4 regions of the Anaerocolumna sp. AGMB13020 genome follow, and region 2 is predicted to be linked to each of the others. Evidence: predicted binding sites of a transcription regulator. Region 2 holds the regulator's gene; each other region holds the start of a gene.
What was found. Region 2 encodes NrdR, which represses ribonucleotide reductase genes. Its sites were predicted from a motif close to CACAANATNTTGTG; they were not measured.
Positions count from the first base shown of each region.

Region 1 (3,217 bases), 2.3 Mb from region 2:
TTCTCCTTATAGTCCGTAAAACCGCCTTCATACTGCTTAATCACACCGTCCGGCTCAAGGGCAAAAATACGGTCTGCCATCCGGTCCAGAAAATACCTGTCATGGGATACAGCAAGTACGATTCCGTCATAAGTATCCAGGTAATCTTCCAAAATAGTCAGGGTTGTGATATCCAAATCATTGGTAGGCTCATCCAGTATCAGTACATTAGGCGCTTCCATGAGAACCTTTAACAGGTACAGCCTTCTTCTCTCTCCTCCGGATAATTTGGATATCAGTGAGTATTGCAAACTTCCATCAAATAAGAATCTCTCCAGCATCTGCGAGGCAGTAGTTGTTCCATCGGCTGTCTCAATATATTCTGCCACATTTCTGATATAGTCAATCACCTTAAGGTTTTGATCCATATATTCATTTTCCTGTGAAAAATATCCGATCTTGACAGTCTCTCCCTTATCGATAGTGCCTTCATCCGGCTTCAGGTTATCTGTTATGCATTTTAGCAAGGTGGATTTGCCGCTGCCGTTAGGACCTACAATGCCAAGACGATCTCCTCTTAACATAATATAGCTGAAGTCCTTAAACAGTATTTTATCGCCATAGGCTTTGCTGATACCGTTTATTTCTATGGTCTTTTTTCCGAGTCTTGAAGATAAGGCATTGATCTCTACTGCTTTGTCTTCTTCTATTACCTTTCGGTTCTTAAGTTCCTCAAAGCGCATAATATGGGCTTTCTGCTTGGTGGAACGGGCTCTGGCACCTCTCATCATCCATTCCAGATCCATGCGGTACAGGCTCTTTTTCTTCCGTTCCGTTGCTGCCTCCATATCCTCTCTGGCAGCCTTTAACTCAAGAAATTTGGTGTAGTTGGCAGTATACGTATATAATGCCCCCTTATCAATCTCAACGATCTTGTTCGTAACCTTATCGAGAAAATATCTGTCATGGGTTACCATTAGAAAAGCTCCCTGGTATTTCTTTAAATAATCCTCAAGCCACTCTGCCATGGCATCGTCCAAGTGATTGGTAGGCTCGTCCAATATAAGTATTTCAGCAGGTGTCAGCAGGGTCCTGACTAAGGCAACTCTCTTTTTCTGACCGCCGGATAGGGTCGCTGTACTGCCTGTAACATCCGTTATGGACAGCTTAAGCAGCATCGCCCTTGCTTCCCCTTCCAGGTCTCTGTATTCCTCCCTGGCTTTTTTGCCTTTTATTACATTTTCCAGGATATTCAGATTCTCATCAAATTCGGGGATCTGAGGCAGGAATTCTATCCGTATATTTTTCCCCTTAACCACGCCACCTTCATCTGCCTCTTCCAGTCCTGCGATTATTCTGAGTAAGGTTGATTTGCCGGTGCCGTTTATACCGATAATTCCAATCTTGTCTCCTTCATTTATACCTAAGGAAACCTTGTCAAACAGTACTTTATCTGTAAAGCTTTTGCTCATTTTCTCTACGTTAAGCAGATTCATCGTATTGACTCCTTTAATTCCTGACCAGGTGCCGCTCTTCACTGCACCGGGTGGTTGCTTTCATTACAAAAGCCATCTTTTCATTCTTTGCTATAAAAGGATAACATAAACCTACAAAATTGGAAAGTATTAATTCATATGGACGATAGGCCTTCCTCTTTAAAAAAGTTTCTTTTCACACCTATTATGAACTAGGAGAAATTACCTTCATAGAAAATTTAACGATAATCCTTGATAATTTTTATTCATTTTCTATATACAATATATTGTGTGTATGTGTTATAATACTACACAATATGGGCGATTATCTAGGATGCAGCTGGAAATTACCCGCGTTATAAATAGGTAAGGAGTCAGTAATTACCTAGGAAAAATTAAGCAAAGAAGGTTGTGGCGTCAAATGATAAAAGTAGTAAAAAAGGATAACACCAAAGAAGAATTCAATGTGCAAAAGGTTATTAACGCAGTGGACAAATCCGCTCAACGTGCTTTGATACGTTTTACGGAGGATGAGCATAATTTCATCTGTCAGTTTGTTGAAAGTAAAGTCTTTCATATGGACAGAGAAGAAATTTACATAAGTGAGATGCACAATATCGTTGAAAGTGCACTGGAGCAAACGAATCCGCTGGTTGCAAAGAGCTATAGGGATTACCGTAATTACAAACAGGATTTCGTACATATGCTGGATGAGGTATATAAGAAAAGCCAGTCCATCATGTATATCGGTGATAAGGAAAACAGCAACACCGACAGCGCACTGGTCTCTACAAAGAGAAGTCTTATCTTCAACCAGTTGAATAAGGAGCTTTATCAAAAATTCTTTTTAACGACAGAAGAATTACAAGCTGCCAGAGACGGCTATATCTATATCCATGATATGTCTGCACGAAGAGATACCATGAACTGCTGCCTTTTTGATGTGAAACATGTATTGGAGGGCGGATTTGAGATGGGTAACCTTTGGTATAATGAGCCAAAGACTCTAAATGTTGCCTTTGATGTTATAGGAGATATCGTACTCAGTGCTGCCAGCCAGCAGTACGGCGGTTTTACCGTACCAAGTGTTGACCTGCTGTTAGAGCCTTACGCGGAAAAATCCTATAAGATACTCTTTGAAAAGTATCTGGAACTTGGCATTCCCGAAGAGAAAGCCTCCGCAGAAGCACTTAAGGATGTAAAGCTGGATTTTGAACAGGGCTTTCAGGGTTGGGAGTACAAATTTAACACCGTTGCATCTAGCCGCGGGGACTATCCTTTCATAACGGTTTCAGCCGGTACCGGAAGAGGCCGGTTTGCTAAAATGGCCTCCATCGCCCTTTTAGACGTAAGAAGAAAAGGCCAGGGTAAGAAAGAGTGCAAGAAACCTGTGTTATTCCCTAAAATAGTCTTCTTATATGATAAGAATCTTCATGGAGAAGGCTGTGAACTGGAAGAGGTATTTGAGGCTGGCATCCTGTGTTCCAGCAAGACCATGTACCCAGACTGGTTAAGTCTTACCGGAGAAGGTTATGTTCCAAGTGTTTATAAAAAGTACGGCGAAATCATCAGTCCCATGGGCTGCAGAGCCTTTCTCTCTCCCTGGTATAGGGAAGGCGGTATGAATCCGGCTAATGAAGAGGACACACCGGTTTTCACCGGACGTTTTAACATTGGAGCGGTAAGTCTTCACCTGCCTATGATTCTTGCCAAAGCAAATCAGGAAAGCAAGGATTTTTATGAGGTACTGGATTACTATCTTA
Region 1 covers NZ_CP136910.1:3,093,899-3,097,115, reverse strand. The annotation lists gene R2R35_RS12600 (ABC-F family ATP-binding cassette domain-containing protein) at 1-1,475, opposite strand, end outside; gene nrdD (anaerobic ribonucleoside-triphosphate reductase) at 1,876-3,217, shown strand, end outside.
Region 1: a site for NrdR is predicted at 1,733-1,746, ahead of nrdD (anaerobic ribonucleoside-triphosphate reductase). Genes of this name have one in related genera too.

Region 2 (3,217 bases):
TTTAATCCATCTGGTGGACAAAAGGAAAATAACCAAGGTCTATCCCAAAGCAGGTGACTCCTATCACCTTGGTGGCTCTTTGTTTGAGTTTCTAACACCTTTCGGAAAGGATTATGGTGAAAATATCAATAATTACTCTTTGGTAATTAAACTGACCAATGGTAAGAATTCTTTTCTGTTTACCGGTGACATGGAAGAAGAAGCAGAGGAGGATCTGTTATCGAAAGGCCGCGATCTGGAGACAGATGTTTTAAAAGTCGGACATCATGGCTCTTTAACCAGCAGCAGTCTTGCATTCCTTAGAGCGGTAGATCCTGTTTATGCTGTAATTTCTGTTGGGAAAGATAATTCCTATGGTCATCCTTCCGGTATTACACTGGCCAATCTCGAGGATGAGGATGTGCAGGTGTATCGAACGGACATAATGGGTACCGTTGTAATAAATAGTGATGGTGAAAATCTTTCAGTTAAGACAGAAGGTACTAACCCAAAGCAAACCACTGAATCATCGTTTGAAGAGAGCATTGACAATTTAACAGGCAATCTGGAAAATTCATCTGATAAGAAATCTGAGAAATACGTATATGTAACGAATAAAGGAACGAAATATCATAAAAAAGGCTGCCAGTACATAAAGGATAACGGTAAAGCTATATTAATGGAAGAAGCAAAAGCGGAGGGTTATGAAGCCTGCAGTATCTGCAAGCCTTAAGAAGCCTCTAAATATAAGCTGATTTTATCAGTACTTTTTCGGCATCAATATCAACAAGAATAACATCGGTACCAATCTGCTTGATACAGTTATAATTTATTACATATTCCTGGTCTCTTCCTAAGAAACCCCAGATTTTACAGGGACCCGGTACGATAATATGCGTGATAATGCCGGTATTGACATCGAATTCCAAGTCGCAGACAAATCCCAGTCTTTCTCCGTCTCTGCAGTTGATTACTTCTTTCTGTTTTAAATCACACAGTCTCATAGGGCCTCCTTTTTCAATAGTCAGTACATTTAGGTGGAATAGTTATAGCGGGTTACAGACAGGCATCAGAAAAACTATCTATCTTAATATATGAAAAAAGTAGCATTAAAATATCTTGACCGATTGAATATCTTTCAATATAATCAACTTAAAGATGTTAGAGGGAAGGATAAGGTACAAATTATGAGATGTCCATTTTGCGGAGATGAGAATACAAGAGTTATTGACTCAAGACCGGCAGACGATGGAAGTTCCATTCGAAGAAGACGTCAATGTGATGAATGCTCAAAGCGTTTTACTACTTACGAAAAAGTAGAGACTATTCCTTTGGTAGTCATAAAGAAGGACAATAATCGTGAGCCTTATGACAGGTCGAAAATTGAAGCAGGTGTTTTTCGTTCCTGCCATAAAAGACCCATTTCTGTTGACCAGATGAAAGCACTGGTAGATGAAGTGGAGAATACCATATTTAATATGGAAGAAAAAGAAATTAAGAGCTCTGTTATCGGTGAAATTCTTATGGACAAGCTTAAGGACCTTGATGCAGTGGCTTATGTCAGATTTGCTTCCGTTTATCGTGAATTTAAGGATGTAAATACTTTTGTGGATGAACTTAAGAAGATATTAGATGCGAAACAAGGGTAAACTCCATCGAATGCACAGATTCTGATAAAGGAAGCGTATAACAGCAGATAGCGCCTGTAATATACTCATATGCTATCTGCTGTTTTTAATGTGAGGTAATGATTGCCAGAATTCTGCTTTTTTGCTATAATCATCATGGATGATGCTTCTGCCCCCGGAGAGAAAGGGAAAGGAGCAATATGTTTAGTAAAGTATACAGCGGAACGGTTTTGGGTATTGATAGCAGAAGAATTACCGTAGAAGCTGATATCAGTGATGGACTGCCGGTTTTCGACCTTGTAGGATATCTTGGTTCCGAGGTCAGAGAAGCCAGGGAAAGGGTTCGCATTTCATTAAAAAATTCAGGTTACCGTTTGCCGGCGAAACGAATAACCATTAATCTGTCACCGGCTGATATGCGCAAGGAGGGGACGGCATTTGACCTGCCCATTGCCATATCCGTTCTTGCAGCCCTTGGACTGCTTCTGGAAGAAAGTCTTAAAGATACCCTGTTTATAGGTGAACTAAGTTTGAATGGTGAAGTAAAAAAGGTAAACGGAGTCCTGCCGATAGTGTATATGGCATACGAGCAGGGTTTTAAAAGATGTATTGTACCCTCCTGTAATGTAAGAGAAGGTGCGGTAGTTAAGGGAATTGAAGTATATGGTGTGGATTCCTTGACGCAGGTTGCAGAATTCCTAAGCGGAAACCTGCATCTTGCTCCGTGTTGCTTACAGGCAGAGGATTTAAAACCTAGCAGGGAAGATACGCAAATTGACTTTTCTGATATCGTTGGACAGGAGCTGGCAAAAAGGGCAATTGAAATTGCTGCCTGTGGTATGCACAATATTCTTTTAATCGGACCACCTGGTTCCGGTAAGACAATGCTTGCCAGAAGAATTCCCTCCATTCTTCCTGAACTTTCCTTCGAAGAAAGTCTTGAAATTTCTAAAATATATAGTGTCTCAGGATTATTAGATAATAATCAGTCTTTGATTCTTAACCGCCCTTTTCGTTCTCCTCATCATACAATTACCACCACTGCATTAACCGGAGGAGGAAGATTCCCGATGCCAGGAGAGATAAGTCTGGCTCATATGGGGGTTCTGTTTTTAGATGAATTCCCTGAATTTAACCGAAAGACCATCGAAATTCTCAGACAGCCCCTGGAGGAAAATGAAATAACAATTACTCGACTAAACGGTACCTTTCGTTATCCGGCTAATCTCATGCTTTGTACAGCTATGAATCCGTGCAATTGCGGTTATTACCCTGACAGGAATAAATGCCATTGCTCCTTGTCACAGGTAAGAAATTATCTGGGCAAAATAAGCCGCCCGCTTTTGGACCGAATCGATATTAGCATAGAAGTACCCCAGTCAGATTATAAGGATTTGAATAAGAAGGGAGGAAGAGAAACCTCTGCTGCGATTAGGGAGAGAGTTATGAAAGGGAGACTGGCCCAGACGGAGCGGTACAAAAAGGATCGGATTCATTTTAATTCCCAGCTTACCACCAGAATGCTGCAGGAATACTGCGCATTGGGTAAGAAGGAAGAAAAATTGATGGAGGAAGCTTATGCCAGATTAAACCTTAGTGCCAGAACCTAT
Region 2 covers NZ_CP136910.1:5,348,846-5,352,062, forward strand. The annotation lists gene R2R35_RS22440 (ComEC/Rec2 family competence protein) at 1-712, shown strand, start outside; gene R2R35_RS22445 (YlmC/YmxH family sporulation protein) at 720-983, opposite strand; gene nrdR (transcriptional regulator NrdR) at 1,167-1,628, shown strand; gene R2R35_RS22455 (YifB family Mg chelatase-like AAA ATPase) at 1,808-3,217, shown strand, end outside.

Region 3 (3,217 bases), 1.4 Mb from region 2:
ACATGCGAATCTGCAATGGAATAATATTCTTTAAATCTTCTCTGTCAACACGTCCTAAATTCACGGAATTTAAGTTACAGGTAACCATATCACCTGCCTTAATCTTAACGGATACCTCCATCTCCCCCTTGTTCTCCTGAATCGTTTCCTCAAAGAGCATGGATTCACTCATGTTCTGGGCTATCTCATGGCATAGATTGGAGGCATATATCATTCCTGCATGTTTGTTGGGATTGGCTCTGTTAACCGTATCTCTGTAGAAGATAAAAGGAGTTCCCGTTTCTACGGCGGATTTCATGACCTTCTTCATGATATCCAGAGTGGATACTGTTGTCCTCTTTATAGCACTGTTCTCCTCGCAGGCAAGGTAACGTCTCGTAAATTCTCCGCCTTCTTCTTCATCATAGCAGTCCTCCAAATAAAAGCCCATTATCTTATGAACTTCATAGGGATCAAATAAAGACCATTCCCCTCTTTCTTCTAATCTCTTCATGAACAGATCCGGTATACTTAAAGCCGGAAATACATCATGGGCTTTTCTTCTGTCATCGCCGTTATTGGTCTTAAGATCCAGGAATTCATACAGGTCCTGATGCCAGATATCAAGGGTAACAGAAGCTCCTCCTTTTCTTCTGCCTAATTGGTCTACTGCAACTGCAGTATCATTATATAGCCTTATCCAGGGAACCACTCCGCCGGAGGTATTCTTATATCCCCTGATTTCACTGTTCAGGGCTCTGACCTTCCCCATATATATTCCAAGTGCCCCGCCGTGCTTGGAAACACTGGCAAACTTTGAATTTACATCATAGATGGACCATAAATTATCCCCTACCACAGAGATGAAGCAGCTGCTCAGTTGGTGAAAAGGTGTTCCTGCTGCGGCAAGGGTAGGTGTTGCAACAGTCATCTTAAGTTCACTCAGGATATCATAGAATTTTTTTGCATACCGGGCTTTCTCTTTCTTTTCTGGAATAGCCAGATGCATGGCAATTATCATAAAACGTTCCTGCGGAAGTTCGTACACCTCTTTGTCAAAACCTTGTATGAGATATCTGTCAGCCAGAAGTTTCATGCCTTCGTAATTAAATAGAAGGTCTCTTTCAGGCTTTATGTAATTACCCAGCTCCATGATTTCTTCTTTGCTGTACTCTTCGCTAAGATAAGTGCCATAGTATTTTAGCGCTGTCAGTTTTTCTACCAGCTCATAAAAATCTCCGTAACCGAAATGCTCATAACCTCTGTTAATAGCAGCTTCTTTATAGAGATCCGACATCAAAAGTCTCGCAGCTGCATACTGCCAGTCTATATTCGTCTTCTTGATTTCATTGCCAAAGGAATCTCTGGTGGTCTGTATGGTCTTTTCAATGGCTGTCTGAATCAAGATCTTTTGTATTTCCTTTGTGCTCATACCATCTCTGAACTGAATATTGGAGTCCATCTCCAGCTCAGCCGGATCACAGCCGGCAAGATCCTGGCAGGCATAAGCTACCATCTTCTTGGTCTTTTCTACATATAACGGCTCCAGATTTCCGTTACGTTTTTTTATCATGATATCCATGGGCACTAACCTCCTAAAGAAATAAATTTATACAATATATAGTAATAGTAATAATTATCATAACTACATCTATTGTATACCACTTTTTTTAATTTGGCTACTGGCATTTTGCCCTATCTGAAATTTTACAATGCAATGTAATAATCCAAAATATCAAATACAAAATCTCTAAGCTTCGTAAAAGAATACCCAAGCTTTTCTGCCCGCTCAGTAAGAATACTGTAATTTCCAGCACCGTTATAAGGTGCTGCTTCACCTTCTTTTGAAAGGTGTGCAGTTTTACCAGTCTTTTCTTCCACATAAGTAATGATTTCTTTTAAAGTAAGCGTTCCCTGACTGCTGGCATTAAGAATTCCTGTATAATTCGTTTCGCTGAGAAAAGACAGAAACTTCCCTGCCTCAATAGAATGTATGAATACCAGCTCCTCCTCCAGGTTATCAATATACATTGGGATATCCTTCTTCACATGCTCCACATAGAATAAGAGCCTCTCGGTATAATCATCTTTCCCAATTACCAGAGGTAAGCGTACTGCTATGGAGGGCTGGTCTTTATACTCCTGAAACAGCGCTTTCTCTGCCTGCTGCTTTATAATATTATAAGTGAAGTCTTCTCTGTTACACCATATGATTTCTCCCTTATAAGGGTCAAATTCCTCTTCTTTGATATCCTTATGAAAGCTGTCATAAACAGATATGGTAGACACCAGGATATAACGGCTGCAGCGGATATTCTCCAGTGCACATTTCACATCATTGGAGCTATAAGCTATATCATCATAGACCATATCGTACACTTTTCCATTAAAGGTATCCTTCATTGCTCTTTTATCTGTCCGGTCTACTTTCAGTCTGTTTACCCTTTCACCGAAAGGATCCGGCATTTTTCCTCTTGTGGCAATGGTAACCTCATGTCCTTTTTCAAGTAAATCCTTCACCAGGTGAATACCAAAAAACCTGGTTCCGCCTAATACCAATATCTTCATCAGAAACCTCCCTGTATTATTTTTAATTCTTCTGTTCCTATTTTAAGGTTCTTCTAAATACTTGTCCAGTTTATTTCATTGGTTGCTATCTTAAGTTTCTGGGTTCAGGAACGGATACCGTATTAAAAACTGCCGCAAGCTGATCGTAAACCAGCTTGCGGCAGTAATAAAAAATCATATTAGTATATCCTTCATTCTACCAAGCACCTTCAATACGAATAATTTTCTCATACAAAGGTTGCTTATTCGATTACTCCGCCTTCAACAACAAGACTGTCAGGATCTGCTGCGTCACCATAAACCGGCGCTAAAGTTTCGTCATAAGCCTTGTGAAAGAAATTCTCTGTTCCAAGGGTTTTGATTTCTTCATTTAACCAGTTTAAAAGCTCTGTGTTGCCTTTTTGTACGGCAGGTGCAATCGTATCCAGATTACCAAGAGATTCTATACCTACGGTGTAACCTTTGTTCTCAAGAGCCCATGCAAGTACTTCTGTATTATCTGTGGTAAAGGCATCACCTCTGCCATCTAATAATGCACCATAGGCTTCACTGTATTGATCGAATTTCAATAATTTTACATCAGGATAATTCTCTGTGAAATAGGTTTCAGCCGTTGTTCCCTTATTTACAATTAAAGTTTTTCCGTTTAACTGCTCAGGGGAAGTAATAA
Region 3 covers NZ_CP136910.1:3,913,480-3,916,696, reverse strand. The annotation lists gene R2R35_RS16205 (ribonucleoside-diphosphate reductase subunit alpha) at 1-1,561, opposite strand, end outside; gene R2R35_RS16200 (NAD-dependent epimerase/dehydratase family protein) at 1,687-2,547, opposite strand; gene R2R35_RS16195 (cysteine ABC transporter substrate-binding protein) at 2,790-3,217, opposite strand, start outside.
Region 3: a site for NrdR is predicted at 1,592-1,605, ahead of R2R35_RS16205 (ribonucleoside-diphosphate reductase subunit alpha). Genes of this name have one in related genera too.

Region 4 (3,217 bases), 2.7 Mb from region 2:
TATTTATGCGCAATATTCTATAAATTTTTTCAATTCTGCTTTTATCTGACCGGGCAGGCTCCGGTTTCACAGTCCTCCTCCAGAAGTTCGCTTTCTTCCGCATTCTCTAATGCTTTTAATAAAGAATAATCTATTGGTCTGCTTAAGCTGACGCGTCTATCGTAGTCTTCTTTTGTAATGGTTTCATAAGGAAGAAGCGGATATGTCTCTTCCAGCAAGGGAAGAAAGGTAATTCCTACAACACTGTCAAAGTTAGCAGAAAGCCATTCTGCCACCTCCTCCCATTCCTCTTCTCTTACATGAACCGTAATACTGGTATTATGATCCGTCCAGGCTTCCATGGTAAGTTTATAAAGGTTAAGCTGCTCTATGGCACCCACCTGATACTTCGTCTTTCCTTCCGGTGATTTCATCGGAAATTCAATCACCTTGACAGTACAGTTCTCATCTGTCTGCCCCACTTCGTTATAGACCGGATAACACCCCAGAAGTTCGATCATCTTATATAAAGGGTCTGTTTTTGAAACACGGACTCTCCTGATATAATAAGGGGCATGGGCATAATGCACCCCAGAACTTACCCCTGGCAGATTGGATAGAGTTCCTTCCGGCTTGATGGTTGTCATCAGCTGAGGTTTTTCTATCCCAAGTTCCCTGCAATAACGTTCTCCTTCTTCATGAACCGCTTTCTTTAATGTTTCCAGCAATTTTCTTAATTCATTGTAATCCATACCGGTACGATTCATCATATCCATCATTCCCGTTAAGGATACCCCTACAATACGATCCTCCTGCATGACCTTATTCCATTCCGGAAGTTCGACATCAACCAGTGTCATTCGTAAGGTAACCCTTGCTGATAACCTGATTACCTCTAGCAGCCCTTTCATATCAAGGGTATTATCCTCCTTTACAAAAGCTACCAGATTGTTGGTGGATAAATTACAGCACTGCTTGGAACGCAGAAGGATTTCACCACAGGGATTACAACCCAGAAAAGTTTCTTTCCGTCGAATTGCTTCCCGGTTATTCAGAAAACCCGGTTCACCGTTAATACGAATCGAATCAAGCATCGCTTTTATTTCTTCTTTCCCGGGAATACGGTTATATAAAACTGAATTATTGCTCATTTTTCGATGAGAAATCTTTGTGTCTTCAATCCATTGACCGTCTATTACTTTGTATAGATTCCTTTTCGCTTCGATAACCTCTGTATCATCCTCTTCACAGATTACCATCATTGCACTTCTTCTAACTCCACCGGATACCACATTCTCACTAATAATAGTTGCAATATCCAAAAGATCGATTGTTCTTAACCCCTCACCTGATTCAACCATTACTTTATTGATTTTCTCAAACATTCTCTTTAAGGATTTATGTCCTGAAGCTCTTCCGCCAAAACGTTTAAGTCGTTCGCCCTCCGGTCTTACATAGCTGTAATCAATGATTATGTTATGAATGTTCTCATACTCTTCAAGGCTGATAAGATCAAAATATAGTTCCAGTCCCTTGCACCAGCCTTCTTTACTGTCACCAATAAACAAAACTGCTGTGTTTGCCTCAATAGAAAGGAGTGTATTCTCCCGTTCTTCCTTCGTCAGCTGGTTATAAAGCCCTTCTTCGTATTTTCCAAGTAACTGGACCTTTCGCACCTCTGGCATAGAATCCGCTGCTTTTTTCTCAATTCGAACTCCAACTCCACAGCCTAACATCAGCAGGTAAAATACATCCGTATAATCTTTAAGCTGATCTATGGTAGTAAAGCAGCAATTATAGTTGGAGAGCGGATACTCCTTCACTATTTCTGTTCCTCCCATATAAAGAGTTCTGCCGGAAGGAAAGGTTCTCAGGGAAAAAAGATGATCAAAAAAACTTTCTGCCTCTTTTCTCTCTTCTGTCACATCTACCCGGATACCATGCTTTACTTTATATTCTATGCCTAGCATAACATTATACTGTACTGTACGGTAGACGGTCTCAAACCAGTTCTCCCTACGGCCTTTCTCTTCCACGTATCTGGCGTAAGTTCGCAGATAAACAAACTCACCGATTCCTGTCATTGGATTATCTTTCTTATGGTATTCCGACAAAAACTCTTCTGTCAACAAATCTTCTATTTGTAATTCATTCATGTTTTCCATTCCCTGCTTTCCAGATCAGTAGTTCACACTCTTTACAGTGTAAACACTTCATAAATGTTTAGTTTTTCCAAAGGTCGTATTTTTATGTAGGTACTATATATAGTATATAAATTATATAACTATACCACATATATGTCAATGCCGCCAAAAAAGAAATATTCTCATTCAATTTTTTTCTCTTTTTCCTTACCACCGACGTATCTTGCAGCCTCCCAGTACTAAATACTTAATCCCAGTAAATGGATAAGACTCACAATAGCACTAAATTATAATATATAACCATATGTCATAAATATTAAAACAGCGCAAAAGCTTTGTAAAATGCTCCTGTACTGTTTTGATTATATTGTTAGGTACCGCACCCTATCAGCTCCTGATCCAGCACACAGCAAAAAAGCCTCCAAAGAATCATTCTTTGGAGGCTTTCGTTATATTATTTTTTGTATTCCTTATTTGTCGGAATCATCCTCGAAATCAGCATCATCAAAATCTTCATCGGATAAATCCTCGTCTTCAAATTCATCCAACTCAATGCTGTCTAAATCATCATCCATGGCATCCTCTGAATAATTGAAGCTCTGATAATCATCATCCTCAAAATCTTCAGAAAGAATTAACTCTTCTTCCATATCGCTGTCAAGCTTAACAGAACGGTATCTTTTCATACCAGTACCGGCAGGTATTAACTTACCGATAATAACGTTCTCTTTTAATCCGATTAGTGGATCGACCTTTCCGTTAATAGCAGCTTCTGTTAATACCTTCGTGGTTTCCTGGAAGGATGCTGCTGAAAGGAAGGAGTTTGTTGCCAGGGAGGCTTTTGTAATACCAAGCATTACCTGCTTTCCGTCTGCAATGGTGAGTCCCTTTTCTTCCAATATCTCATTGGCATCATCGAATTCCAGAATATCAATCAGCTTACCTGGTAAGAATTCAGAATCTCCGCTGTTTTCAATACGGATTTTCTTAAGCATCTGACGTACGATGACCTCGATATGCTTATCGTTGATTTCAACGCCCTGTAAACGGTAAACGCGCTGTACTTCCTGAATCATATAATCCTGTACGGCACG
Region 4 covers NZ_CP136910.1:2,626,034-2,629,250, forward strand. The annotation lists gene nrdJ (ribonucleoside-triphosphate reductase, adenosylcobalamin-dependent) at 42-2,135, opposite strand; gene rpoC (DNA-directed RNA polymerase subunit beta') at 2,594-3,217, opposite strand, start outside.
Region 4: a site for NrdR is predicted at 2,236-2,249, ahead of nrdJ (ribonucleoside-triphosphate reductase, adenosylcobalamin-dependent). Genes of this name have one in related genera too.